Regions from separate parts of the Streptomyces sp. NPDC090025 genome, predicted to be linked through region 2. Evidence: riboswitches for the same ligand, from Rfam matches in the RefSeq annotation. Region 2 holds a riboswitch; each other region holds the start of a gene.
What was found. A riboswitch is a leader RNA that binds a small molecule or an ion and turns the genes downstream of it on or off. The one in region 2 is predicted to bind cyclic di-AMP.
Positions count from the first base shown of each region.

Region 1 (4,449 bases), on a different contig from region 2:
GTCGAGGTGGAGGCGGACGGAGCCGTCCTCGAAGCTGCGCTTCTGGGTGTATCCGGCGTCCGTGAACACCTTGATCATCTTGTTGTTGGCGGGCAGCACCTCGGCGGCGAAGCGGCGGATGCCGCGCTCGCGGGCGACGGCCGCGATGTGTTCGAGCAGTGCGGAGGCGACGCCGCGGCCCTGATGGGCGTCCTGGACGAGGAAGGCGACCTCGGCCTCGTCGGCGGGGGCGGAGGCGGGGCGGCCGAGGTCGTTGATCCGGTCGTAGCGCACGGTGGCGATGAACTCGCCGCCGACGGTGGCGGCGAGTCCGACCCGGTCGACGAAGTCGTGGTGGGTGAAGCGGTGCACGTCCTTGGCGGAGAGCCGCGGGTAGGGTGCGAAGAAGCGGTAGTACTTCGACTCGTCGGAGACCTGCTCGTAGAAGCTGACCAGGCGGTCGGCGTCGTCGGCGGTGATCGGGCGGATCCGGGCCGTGCCGCCGTCGCGCAGGACCACGTCCGCTTCCCAGTGGTCGGGATAGGCGTGTTCCGACGCTTGTGACTGCCCGTGTGACTGCCCAGCGGCGCTCTGCATGGGGCCAGCCTACGGCCGGGGTCCGACAGCGGCACCGGTCGCGCGGGTGGTGCTCGGCATGCAAGGTAGGGAGGGCCGAACGGCCGTCCCGGAGGGGTCCAAGGTCGGCACGAGCACGTCGTCACCCGTGAGAGACTGGTCTAGACAACCGCTGAAAGTTGAAGGGCAACCACCATGGCTGAGCGCCGCGTCAACGTCGGCTGGGCCGAGGGCCTGCACGCCCGCCCCGCCTCCATCTTCGTCCGTGCCGCCACGGCCGCCGGCGTCCCCGTGACGATCGCCAAGGCCGACGGCAACCCGGTCAACGCCGCGTCCATGCTCGCGGTGCTCGGCCTGGGTGCCCAGGGCGGCGAGGAGATCGTGCTCGCTTCGGACGCCGATGGCTCCGAGGCCGCGCTCGACCGCCTGGCGAAGCTGGTCGCCGAGGGTCTCGAGGAGCTCCCCGAGACCGTCTGACCCGTCCTCCCCGACGACGGTCATGACACGGCCGTGTCCCCCGGTTCTCCGGCGGGCACGGCCGTTTCTCTTTTCCGGTCTCTTTTTCGGGCCGGAACGGAACCCGGCCCGGGGCGGGGATCCGAAATAGCGGAATTCAGCGCGCTCCGGGCACCCGAAAACACCACCCGGAATTCCCGCCTCTTTTGTATACGGGCTCCGTTATACGGGCTCCGTGTTAATTCCGGGGTCCCGCGCTGTTGACGGCATGTTGCGAAACCCTCACGCCCTTCCGGCCGGTCCGGTCCGCGCGCTCCGCCCGTTTCAGCCGGTGCAGGGCCGCCGCCCGCTCGCCGTGCAGCGCGGTGAGCGCGCGGGCCCGTTCGGCGTCCCGCCGGGCCACGGCGTCGACGATGGCGCCGTGCTCGGCCCACGCCTCGACCGGCCGGGCGGTCGGCTCGACCACGTACATCCAGGCGATCTTGTGCCGCAGCTGGGTGAGCAGCGCGCCGAGCGGCGGGCTGCCCGCGGCCTGGGCCAGGGTCTCGTGGAACCAGCCGCCGAGTGCGGCCAGATCGGCGCCGCCGCCCCTGCGGGCCCGTTCCTGGCCCAGCCTGACCAGGCCGCGCAGCACCTTGAGGTGGGCGTCGGTGCGGCGCTGGGCGGCCCGCGCGGCGCCCAGCGGTTCGAGCAGCGCGCGCATGTCGAGGAGGTCGGCGGCCTCACGCTCGGTGGGCTCGGCGACCTGCGCCCCGGCGTGCCTGCGGCTGACCACGAAGCCCTCGGACTCCAGGGTGCGCAGCGCCTCGCGGACCGGGACCCGGGAGACGCCGTAGCGGCGGGCGAGCTGCTCCTCGGTGAGTCTGGCGCCGCGCGGATACACCCCGGTGACGATGTCGTCCCGGATCGCCGTGCATACCGAGTGCGCCGGAACGCGCATGTCCGACCTCCGCTTCCGTGAAATTCCCACCGCGTTCCCGCGACTCTATTGCAGGACGCCGGAAATTCCGACGGTGCCTGGTGACAAGGAATGCAAAAAGCCCCGGCTCACGGGGAGCCGGGGCTTTCTGGTGCCTGGTGCGCGGTGGGTCAGACGTTGACGCCGCGGGCCCGGAGGTAGGAGACCGGGTTGATGTCGGAGCCGTACTCCGGGCTGGTGCGCGCCTCGAAGTGGAGGTGCGGGCCGGTGGAGTTGCCGGAGGAGCCGGAGATGCCGATCCGGTCGCCGGGGGTGACGTGCTGGCCGACCGAGACCGTGATGCCGGAGAGGTGGCCGTACTGGGTGTACGTGCCGTCGGTCATCCGGATCACGATGTTGTTGCCGTAGGCGCCGCCCCAGCCGGTCTCGACGACGGTGCCGGAGCCGACGGAGACGACGGTGCTGCCGTAGGCCGCGTGGAAGTCGATGCCGGAGTGGCTGCCGGAGGACCAGAGCGAGCCGCCGGTCTTGTAGCCGGTGGTCACGTACGAGCCGGCGACGGGGAGCTGGAAGGAGGCGAGGCGCTTGCGCTCGGCCTCGCGGGCGGCGCGCTCCTTGGCCTGGCGGAGCTCCTTGGCGCGGGCCTCGGCCTTGCGCTTGGCCTCGGCGGCGGCCTTGATCCGGGCGGCTTCCTCGGCGGCGGCCTTCTCCTGGGCGGCGACCTGGGCGTCGACGCGCTCGGTGAGGGTCTCCGCGGCGATCACCTGGGTGAGGCCGGTGTCCTCGGGAGAGGGGCGCTCGGGCTCCGCGGCGAGCGCCGGGGAGGCGAGGGTGCCGATGACGCCGGTGGTGGCCAGTGTCGCGACGCCGGCGATGCCCGCACTGCGGCGCGCCATCCGGCTCGGACCACGATGCTTCCCGGTGGCACGGGTGAACGCCATGTAGTGGCTGATCCTTTCCTTCCCTCTCGCCTACCGGGTTAGCTGACGGGTTCGGAGCAGGAAGGTCTCCTACGGGCCCCTCCGCCTGAGCGAAGGCGTCCGATTCACCCCAGGGACTGCGTGGGTCCCCGGCTCCCCAGGCTCGCGCCTGACGGGGACTCGGCGATGACTGTCCGATGCCGCGGGCGCGGCGTCGTACGACGGGCGGACAGTCGGGTTGACGCTAGGCCGATCGTGCGTCAATCACCAAACAGACACGCCTGTTTGTAAGACATGCCACAGGGCATTCAGTCACACTCATCGGCAATCCGGACAAATCACCCAAAGATGAAGGACCCTGGCGAAGTGCATCGCCAGGGTCCTTCCTTCGTACGCCGCGCGCGCGGGGCGGCGGTCCAATCAGCCGGTGACGACCGTCACTTCACCGATGCCGAGGGCCCGCACCGGCTCCGCGATCTGCGCGGCGTCGCCGACGAGCACCGTGACGAGCCGGTCCACCGGGAAGGCGTTGACGACCGCGGCGGTCGCCTCCACCGTGCCGGTGCGCGCCAGCTGCGCGTACAACCGGGCCTGGTAGTCGTCCGGGAGGTGCTGCTCGACCTGGTCGGCGAGGGTCGCGGCGACCGAGGCGGCCGTCTCGTACTTGAGCGGCGCCACCCCCACCAGGTTCTGCACGGCGACGTCCCGCTCGGCGTCCGTCAGACCCTCGGCGGCGAGGGTGCGCAGCACCTTCCACAGGTCGTCAAGTGCCGGACCGGTGTTGGGGGTGTCGACCGAGCCGCTGATGGCCAGCATCGAGGCGCCGTGGCCCTCGTCGTCGGACCGCAGCACCTGGCCGAAGGCCCGCACGCCGTACGTGTAGCCCTTCTCCTCGCGCAGCACGCGGTCGAGGCGCGAGGTGAGGGTGCCGCCGAGGCAGTACGTGCCGAGCACCTGGGCCGCCCACACGCTGTCATGGCGGTCCGCGCCGACGCGGCCGATGAGCAGCTGCGTCTGGACGGCGCCGGGCCGGTCCACGATGACGACACGGCCGGTGTCGTCGGCCGTGATCGGCGGCATCGGGCGGGGCGCGGCGGGCTTGCCGCTCCAGCCGCCCAGGGTGTCGGCGAGGACCTGGTCCAGGTCGACGCCGGTGAGGTCGCCGACCACCACGGCGGTGGCGGTGGCCGGGCGCAGGTGCGCCTCGTAGAAGGCGCGGACGGCGGCGGCGTCGATCGCCGACACCGTCTCCTCGGTGCCCTGGCGCGGCCGGGACATCCGCGCGGCGGCCGGGAAGAGCTCCTTGGAGAGCTGCTTGGCGGCGCGCCGGGCCGGGTTGGCCGACTCGTGCGGGATCTCGTCGAGCCGGTTGGCGACCAGCCGGTCGACCTCGTCGGCGGCGAACGCCGGGGCGATCAGGGCCTCGGCGAGCAGACCGAGCGCCTTCGGCAGCCGGGAGACCGGGACTTCGAGGGAGACCCGGACGCCGGGGTGGTCGGCGTGCGCGTCCAGGGTGGCGCCACAGCGCTCCAGCTCGGCCGCGAACTCCTCGGCGGAGCGCTGGTCGGTGCCCTCGGACAGTGCCCTGGCCATGATGGT
Region 1 covers NZ_JBIVFL010000002.1:120,504-124,952, reverse strand. Annotated here, with positions in the region: gene ACIPXM_RS06630 (GNAT family N-acetyltransferase) at 1-576, opposite strand, end outside; gene ACIPXM_RS06625 (HPr family phosphocarrier protein) at 751-1,032, shown strand; gene ACIPXM_RS06620 (GntR family transcriptional regulator) at 1,250-1,951, opposite strand; gene ACIPXM_RS06615 (M23 family metallopeptidase) at 2,101-2,871, opposite strand; cyclic di-AMP (ydaO/yuaA leader) riboswitch at 2,884-3,046, opposite strand; gene ACIPXM_RS06610 (M16 family metallopeptidase) at 3,271-4,449, opposite strand, start outside.
Region 1: it holds a riboswitch for cyclic di-AMP, as region 2 does, so the genes downstream of both, ACIPXM_RS06615 (M23 family metallopeptidase) here and ACIPXM_RS27225 (peptidoglycan DD-metalloendopeptidase family protein) in region 2, are expected to answer to the same signal.

Region 2 (4,449 bases):
AGCGCGACCCGGGTGTGCCCCTCGGGCGACAGGTGGAGCCGGTCGTCGTCCCAGGCCCGGCGGTCCTGCACGGACCGCAGCGACCACAGGTCGAGCACCGGGCAGCCGTAGCGGTCGGCGATGGCGCGGACGTGCCCGTTGAAGGTGGCGATCTTGCCGCGCAGGTGCTTGAGCAGGATCACGTCACGGGTGTCGAAGCCGGTGGTCACCATGACGGTGCCGACGGCGGAGCTGAGGTCGGCCACCGCGCGCTCGAAGCGCTCGGCGACGTCGTCGGGGTCGGTGCCGGGGCGGATGATGTCGTTGCCCCCGGCGCAGAAGGTCACCAGGTCGGGGGCGAGTTCCTTCGCCCTCGGGACCTGCTCGGCGACGATCTGGTCGAGCAGTCGCCCCCGCACGGCGAGGTTCGCGTACCGGAAGTCGTCGTGCTCGGCCTCCGGCAGTTCGTCGGCGAGCAGGACCGCGAACCGGTCCGCCCAGCCGACGTACGTCCCATCGGGCCCGGGGTCCCCGACGCCCTCGGTGAAGCTGTCACCGATCGCCGCGTACGACCCGATCGCGCTGCTGTCTGTTGATCTCGAATCGTCTGCCACGGGAGCACATCTTTCCTCGCGGGATGTGACCTACGCGACCGTAAGGAGGGGTTGACGGCGGGTGACATATGCCACCGATAAAGACTTCGCCAAGCCGGAATACATCGGGGACACGCCGGACGTGCCGGAGGCCCGGCACAGGGTGCCGGGCCTCCGGGGTGTCCGCGTGGCGGGCTGATCCGGGATCAGATGCCCACGCCGTGCTGGCGCAGCGCGGCCAGCGGGTCGATGTCGGAGCCGTACTCCGGGCCGGTCCGCATCTCGAAGTGCAGGTGCGGTCCGGTGACGTTGCCGGTCGCTCCGGACAGGCCGATCTGCTGGCCGCCGCTGACGGTCTGGCCGGCGGAGACGGACAGCGAGGAGAGGTGGCCGTACTGCGAGAAGGTGCCGTCGGCGTGCTGGATGACGACCTGGTTGCCGTACGAGCCGCCCCAGCCGGCCGAGTAGACGGTGCCGGGTCCGACCGCGCGGACGGTGGTGCCGGAGGAGGCGATGAAGTCGACGCCGGTGTGGTAGCCGGAGGACCACATCGAGCCGGAGGCGCGGTACGGGGTGGAGATGCCGCCGTCGACCGGGGCGACCCAGCCGGAGGAGGAGGCCGTGCCGGCGGCGGACGAGTTCGACGACGCCGACGAGGAGGAAGAGGAAGCGGAGTCCGCGGCGGAGGACGCCGAGGAGCGGTCGGCGCCGCGCGAGGCGCGGCTCGGGGCCTCGTCGCCGTTCTTCGCGGAGCCGCTCTTGGCGGACGCGGTGGAGCGCTCGGCGGAGGCGGCCTTCGGCGCGGCGGCCTTGGCCGGGGCCTTGGCGGTGTTCTTGCCGCCGAGGGTGAGCTTCATGCCGGGCAGGATCAGCGAGGGGTTCTCGCCGACGATCTGGCGGTTGTCCTGGTAGAGCTTGTGCCAGCCGCCGGTGAGCTGGTGCTCGACGGCGATCTTGGACAGGTAGTCGCCGCGGACGACGGTGTACTGCTCGGCGGCCGGGGTCTTGGCCGCGGCCTTCGGGGCGGCGGCGGGCACGGCGGCGGCGACGGCCTGGCGGGGAGCGGCGGCCGGGGCGGCCTGCTCGGCGGCGTGCGCGCCGGTGGCGCCGATGAGCGGGAGGGCGACGACGGCGCCTCCGGTACCGGCGGCGACGAACCCGCGGGTGATCGGGTTGACCTTGGGACGGCGGTGCTTACCCTTCGCGGGCATGGCGAATTCCTCTCCGTCGCCTGCGAGGTGAGCTGTCGGGTTCGGACTGGAGATGTCCGGCCGCGCGGTCGCGCGGCTTCACCCCGAGCCGTTCTTCTCGGTCTCAGCTTCGAGGGATCGGCGTGGTACCTGGGTCCCCCGCTCCTGCCTGGTACGGGTGGGTGCGGATTCCGGTCGGCGGCAGGATTCGGCGGTCCGACCGGATTGAGCGCGACGCTAGACGAGCCGGGACGGCGGGAACAAGCCACGGGTTGCCTGGTTTTCGGTGGCAGCTGAATTCCGGCCGGAATTCCCGTCACCCTCCGTCGATGACGGTCCCTCGATTTCCCTTTGCCGGGGGGAATTTGGAAAAGATGATCAACCACGGTCCGTCACGGTTATGACGCTCCTCACGCCGCCGCGCTCATCTCCCCTGGAAACAGGGCGGCTTATACACAATCACCCAATCCGGACAGATCACCCATTCCAGTCCGATGGGGGTGCGGACGGGGCTCACCAGCCGTGATGATTGCCCCAGGAACCGATCGAGCGACCAGGAGCAACCGTGACACAAGCCACGACCGAGCCCGAACTCACCGGCGTACGCAACTTCCGCGACCTCGGCGGACTGCCGGCCTCCGACGGCCGGGCCGTCCGCCCGGGCCGGCTCTTCCGCAGCGGCCACCTGGCCCACGCCACTGCCGCGGACGCGGCCTTCCTCACCACCCTCGACCTGCACACCGTCTTCGATTTCCGCAACGAGGCGGACGTCCGGGTGGAGGGTCCGGACGTGGATCTTCCGGGTGTGCGGAACGTGAACATACCGCTGAACGACCCGGCGGACGGCAAGGAGTTCTGGCGGCTGGTTCGCGACGGTGACATCCAGCAGCTGCGCGAGATCCTGGGCGACGGCAAGGCCGCGGCCCGGATGACGGAGTCGTACCGGAAGATGGTCGTCCGGCGGACGGCCGAGCACAGCCGCATCCTGCACGCGATGGCCGAGGACAGCGTCCCCGCCCTGATGCACTGCGCGGCCGGGAAGGACCGGGCCGGGCTCGCGATCGCCATCGCGCTGCTCGCGGTCGGCGTGGACCGGTCGGCGATCGAGGCGGACTACGTGAAGTCCAACGCCCCGCACCGGCGCTACAAGGTGCAGCGCAGCTCCACCGCGCCGGACGCCATGTCGCCCGAGGTGATGGAGCTGCTCGCGCCGCTGTTCGACGCGCGGGTGGAGTATCTGCGCGGCGCCTTCGACATGATCGAGGAGACCTGGGGCTCGGTCGGCGCCTATCTCACCGAGGGCCTCCAGCTCGCGCCGAAGACCCTGGAGCGACTGCGCGAGCACCTGCTCACGGAGGCGTGAGCGAGGCCGCGCCCCGGCGGGACTACTGGTTCTGCGCGCCCATGGCGAACAGCAGGTAGAGGAAGGCGGCGAAGAGGTGGCCGGCGACCAGATAGGCGAAGAGCCGGAGCACCAGCCCCTTGGGGAACTTGCCCTCGCCGCGCTCCTCGCCGGTGACCGGTGCGGATTTCTCGGACATGTCAGTCCTTTCCGGGGTGTGTCGAGCCCCTGCCGCCGAGGCACAGCTCGGCGACGGGGCTCTGCAGCAGGGTGTGCACGAACAGCAGCTCGGCGCCGCCGCGGGTGGCGGCGCCGATCCGGTGCGGGGTGAACGAGTCGAAGTGCGCGCCGTCGCCCGGTTCGAGCACGTGCACGGCGTCGCCGAGCGCGAGCCGCACCCGGCCTTCGAGGACGTGGAGCCACTCCTCGCCCGGGTGGACCCGGACGATGTCGGCGCTGGTGGCGTACGGCACGTGCACCCGCAGCGCCTGCATGGCCCGGCCCGCGGCTCCGGCCGGCCGGTAGACCCAGCCGTCGGCCTCGACCGGCTCGGCCCGCGCGCCCCGGATCACCGGGTCGCGCTCCGGCGCCACCTCGCCGAGCAGCTCGGAGACCGTCGTACCGTAGATACGGGCCAGGGCGAGCAGCATCGGCAGCGAAGGCTGCCGGTTGCCGGTCTCCAGGCGGGAGAGGTGGGCCGGGGAGAGCCCGGCCCGCTGGGCGGCGGCCTCCAGGGTGAGCCCGCGCCGCCGACGCAGCGCGCGCAGCTGCGGGGCGACATCGGGCAGCCCGTCGGGCAGTCCTCCGGGCAGGACGTCCGGTGGGACGTCGGGGACTCGGTCCATGGGTACATTCCGCCAGGAACTTTCCTCTGAGGCAATTTTCTTGCCTCAGAGGCAAAAGTCCGGCGCCCCCGTACCGATCGGGGGGCGCCCGGCTCAGCGCTGCGCGACCGCCTGCTTCACCAGGGTCTTCCCGAAGTCCCACATCAGCCCGCCGCCCCCGTGGGCGTCGTCCATCACCGCCGTGAAGGCGGCCAGGAAGCGGTCGACGTCCCGCTCGTCGATCACCAGCGGCGGGATCAGCTTGATCACTTCCAGGTGGTCGCCGGACACCTGGGTGAGGATCCGGTGCCGCTGGAGCAGCGGCACCACGACCATCTGCGCGAACAGTCCCTTGCGGGCCGCCTGCAGCATGGTCCAGCGGCTGCGCAGGCCCAGCGAGCTGGGCCGGCCGAACTCGATGCCGATCATCAGGCCGCGGCCCCTGATCTCCTTCAGGAGCTCGTAGCGCGGGACCAGCTCGCGCAGCCGCCCGATGAGCAGCTCGCCCATCCGGCGGGCGT
Region 2 covers NZ_JBIVFL010000014.1:10,097-14,545, forward strand. Annotated here, with positions in the region: gene ACIPXM_RS27220 (SGNH/GDSL hydrolase family protein) at 1-593, opposite strand, end outside; gene ACIPXM_RS27225 (peptidoglycan DD-metalloendopeptidase family protein) at 779-1,783, opposite strand; cyclic di-AMP (ydaO/yuaA leader) riboswitch at 1,788-1,953, opposite strand; gene ACIPXM_RS27230 (tyrosine-protein phosphatase) at 2,328-3,125, shown strand; gene ACIPXM_RS27235 (DUF6126 family protein) at 3,148-3,303, opposite strand; gene ACIPXM_RS27240 (helix-turn-helix domain-containing protein) at 3,305-3,949, opposite strand; gene ACIPXM_RS27245 (aspartate aminotransferase family protein) at 4,043-4,449, opposite strand, start outside.

Region 3 (4,449 bases), on a different contig from region 2:
CGCGGCGGGCGCTGGAGCGGGCGGGCCACCCGCAGGCCGTGCCCGGGGCCGGGTCCGGTGCCCGGTCCGATTCCGTGGCCGTGGCGGGCTCCGTGGCCGGGTCCTTCGCCCGGGAGGAGGCCCGATGAGCGGGGCGGGGGCGGGGGCGGGGGCGACGGCTGAGGCGGTGGAGGCCCGCGCCGAGGGCGGGATCTGGCGCCAGACCCGTACCTTCGAACCGGCCGTCCGGCTGCTCTTCCTCAACCAGCTCACCATCAACCTCGGCTTCTACATGCTGATGCCGTACCTGGCGGCCCATCTCGCCGACGGGCTCGGCATGGCGGCCTGGTCGGTCGGTCTGGTCCTCGGCGCCCGCAACCTCTCCCAGCAGGGGATGTTCCTGGTCGGCGGCGCGCTCGCGGACCGGCTCGGGTTCAAGCCGCTGATCGTCGCCGGGTGCGCGCTGCGGACGGTCGGCTTCGGCGCGCTCGCCTTCGCGCAGTCGCTGCCCGCGCTGCTCGCCGCCTCGCTGGCGACCGGTCTCGCGGGCGCGCTGTTCAATCCGGCGGTGCGGGCCTGTCTGGCGGCCGAGGCCGGGGAGGCGCGCAGGGTGCGGGCGTTCGCCCTGTTCAACGTGTACTACCAGGCGGGCATCCTGCTCGGGCCGCTGGTGGGCGTGGCGCTGACCGGGGTGTCGTTCCGGCTGACGTGCGTGGTGGCGGCGCTGCTGTTCGCGGTGCTCACGGGCGTACAGCTGCGGCATCTGCCGACCACCGGAAAGGGCGGCGGTACGGCGGCGGGGCGGGTGGAGCGACCGGCGGAGGGACCGGCGGAGGCGCGGGCGGCGGGGCGGGCGGAAGGGCGCGGGCAGTTCCGTACGGTCCTCGCGAACCGTGTCTTCTGGCTGTTCTCGCTCGCGATGACCGGTTCGTACGTGCTGTCGTTCCAGGTCTATCTGGCGCTGCCGCTCGCCGCCGGGGGCACGGCCGCGACCACCGCGCTGTTCGTCGTGTCGGCGCTCGTGGCGCTCGCCGGGCAGCTGCGGATCACCGCCTGGTGCCGGGCCCGGCTGTCCCGGGAGCGGTGTCTGGTGCTCGGGCTCGGCCTGATGGGGGCCGCGTTCCTGGTCCCTGCGGTGCTGGGGCGGGCGCTTGTGGGGCTGCTGCTGTGCGCGGCGGTGCTCGCGGTGGCGAACGCGGTGCTCTACCCGTACGAGATGGACACGGTCGTCGCGCTGTCCGGGGGCCGCTGGGTGGCCACCCACTACGGGCTCTACAACACGGTCTGCGGGATCGGGATCACCCTGGGGAACCTGGGGACGGGCGTGCTGCTCGGGGTGACGGGCTGGTCGGCGGTGCCGTGGCTGGCGCTGTGCGCGGTGGGGGTGGGGTGCGCGGCCGGGATGGCGGCCCTGGCCAGGGGCGGCCGGCTGGCCGAGGCTTCGGCGGTGGCCGGCGTCGTACGCCAGTCGGCCGAGGAGGAGTCGCCGACCGGCTCGGCCTGACGGCACCCTGGGGTGATCGCGGTGGCGCGATCACGGCGGCGCGGTCCGGTCCGGAGCACGGCGGCGGCCGGGCACCCCCAGGGGTGCGGAGACCAGGGAGCGGGCGAGCACAGGTGGCGCGAGCGGTGGTGCGGGGCGGGTACGGCGGCGGTGTGCCGCCGTACCCGGGGGCCCGGCGCTTCCTGCGGGCGCTGCCGCCGCTGATCATCGTGGGCGGGGTCGTCTTCGACGTGTCGACCCCGGCCACGTACACGGCGTCGCCGATGTTCGTGGCGGCGCCGCTGATCGCCGCCCCCTTCTTTCCCACCCGCACCACCCTCATCACGGGTATCGCCGCGGTTCTGGCCAGCGTGGGGCTGCACTTCTACAACGGGACCTCGGACCAGATCCCCTCGCTGACCGAGACGCTGACGGTGACGACGGTCGCGGTGCTCGCCCTGCTGGTGAACCGGGTGGTGCTGCGCAGCGGCGAACGGCTCGCGTCGGCGCGGGTGATCGCCGAGACCGCGCAGAAGGCGGTGCTGCCCGCGCCGGCCGAACGGATCGGCGGGCTCCAGATCGCCGCGCGGTACGAGGCGGCGCAGGCGGACGCGTTCATCGGCGGTGATCTGTTCGCCGTGCAGGACACCCCCTACGGGGTGCGTCTGGTGGTCGGTGACGTGCGGGGCAAGGGGCTCGAGGCGGTGGAGGCGGTGGCCGTGGTCATCGGGGCGTTCCGGGAGGCGGCCGAGCAGGAGCCGACCCTGGAGCGGGTGGCGGCCCGCCTTGAGCGGGCGCTGGCCCGGGAGGGCACCCGGCGGGCCGGGCTCGACGCCTTCGAGGGGTTCACGACGGCGGTGCTCGCCGAGATCCCGGGCGGCGACCGGGTGGTGCGGGTGGTGAACCGGGGGCATCCGGAGCCGATGCTGCTGCACGCGGACGGCGCGCTGCGGGTGCTGCGGCCGAGCGAGGCGGCGCTGCCGCTGGGGATGGGGGAGCTGGCGGCCTGGCCGGACCGGGCGGACGTGACGCCGTACCCGCAGGGCGCGACCCTCCTCTTCTACACGGACGGTCTGTCGGAGGCGCGGGACGCCGAGGGGGTGTTCTACGACCCGGCGGAGCGGCTCGGGGGCCGGATCTTCCCGGGGCCCGAGGAGCTGCTCGACGCGTTGGTGGCGGACGTGCGGCGGCACACGGACGGCGGGACGACGGACGACATGGCGCTGCTCGCGGTGGGGCGTCCGGCGGCGGGTCAGCCGGAGCGGCGGCGGACCATGCCGGTGGTGCCAGGGGGCCCGTGACGGGTCGTAGTCGAAGGGTGTCGCTCCGATAACAATTGACGTAACGTCAGATTCGGGCTTTGGTGCTGACCTTGCCCTGAGTGGGGGTCAACTCGGACCAATCCCTCCCAATTCAGCGAATGATCAAGGGGAACGGCTTGGAATCGGAGCGCCGAGTCTATTAACGTTCGATAACGCAGCGCGGTCGTCCCAGCCGTCGCAAGAGACGGCACCGTGCGCGTGCGCCGAATTCCGAAAGGGAACCGGGGAACCACCACTTGGGGTGAATCGGGCCCCGCCGCACCCGTGCGGCACTGCCCGTAGGAGACCTTCCTGCTCCGAACCCGTCAGCTAACCCGGTAGGCGAGAAGGAAGGAAAGGAGAACGCCTCCGTGGCGTCCAACACCCCCGCTCCGCATACCCCCTTCGCCCCCTTCGGAACTTCTGGACCGACGGGCGGCCCGGACGGAGCAGGGGAGCCCTGGGACACCTCCGCGCCCGCCGCGGAGGACGGCTGGAACCCGACCGAGGACTCCCTGCGCGGCGACGCCCGCTCGGGCGGCCGCCACCGGATCGTCAAGCAGCGCTCCAACTTCGCCCGCTCCTCCACCGTGCTCGGCGTCGGCGTCATCGCCGCCGTGGGCGCGGGCGGTCTGGCCACCGCCCAGGAGAAGCCCCCGGTCTCGATAGCGCTGCCGGACCTCGACCTGCCCGCCCCGGGCGATCTGCCCGGCGTCGGCGCCCTGCTCGGAGCGGACGACTCCGACGCCGCGCGCGACGAGGCCGTCGGCGGCAACCGCGCCACCCAGCCGCTCACCGCGCTCACCTACACCACCACCGAGGTCGTGGACTCCGCCCACGGCGCCGGTACGGGGGCGGGCGCGGGCCACGCCGCCGGTACGGCCACCAGGACCGAGACCAGGACCGCGGCCGACGCGGGCGAGGCGCTGCGCGCCCGGATCCTCCAGCAGGCCGAGCAGCAGCAGGCCGCGGCCGACGCCGCCGAGAAGGCCGAGACGGAGAAGCGCGCCGCCGAGAAGGCGGCCGCGGAGGCCGAGGCCAAGGCGGACGCGGCGGCGAAGGCGGCGGCCGAGGCGAAGAAGAAGGCCGAGGCGGAGGCCCGGGCGAAGGCGGAGGCCGAGCGGCTCGCCAAGCTCGCCGCCAGCTACGCCCTGCCGACCTCCTCGTACACGATCACCTCGACCTACGGCGAGGCCGGTTCGATGTGGTCCTCCGGCCACCACACCGGTCTGGACTTCGCCGCCCCCACCGGCACCCCGGTCAAGGCGGTGCACGGCGCGACCGTGAAGTCGGCGGGCTGGTCCGGGGCCTACGGCTACCGGATCGTCCTGGAACTCTCCGACGGCACCGAGGTCTGGTACTGCCACCTGTCCTCGATGACGGTCGCCGCGGGCCAGTCGGTCGGCACCGGCGACACCATCGGCCGGGTCGGCGCCACCGGCAACGTCACCGGCCCGCACCTGCACCTGGAGGTGCACACCCCGTCCGGCGACGGCATCGACCCGGCGGACTGGCTGCGCTCCAAGGGCCTGTCGGTCTGACCCCCTCCGGGGTCTGACCCAGGCAGGGCCTGGTGGGACGGAATAGGCCCGGCGGGGCGGGGGTTGCAACTCCGCATGACCTCTCTTCGCCGTCTGGGCGCTTCCGACCTGCACGTCTTCCCGCTCGCTCTCGGGGGCAACGTCT
Region 3 covers NZ_JBIVFL010000022.1:23,661-28,109, reverse strand. Annotated here, with positions in the region: gene ACIPXM_RS33630 (PLP-dependent cysteine synthase family protein) at 1-128, shown strand, start outside; gene ACIPXM_RS33625 (MFS transporter) at 125-1,483, shown strand; gene ACIPXM_RS33620 (PP2C family protein-serine/threonine phosphatase) at 1,597-2,763, shown strand; cyclic di-AMP (ydaO/yuaA leader) riboswitch at 2,976-3,123, shown strand; gene ACIPXM_RS33615 (M23 family metallopeptidase) at 3,135-4,304, shown strand; gene ACIPXM_RS33610 (aldo/keto reductase) at 4,380-4,449, shown strand, end outside.
Region 3: it holds a riboswitch for cyclic di-AMP, as region 2 does, so the genes downstream of both, ACIPXM_RS33615 (M23 family metallopeptidase) here and ACIPXM_RS27225 (peptidoglycan DD-metalloendopeptidase family protein) in region 2, are expected to answer to the same signal.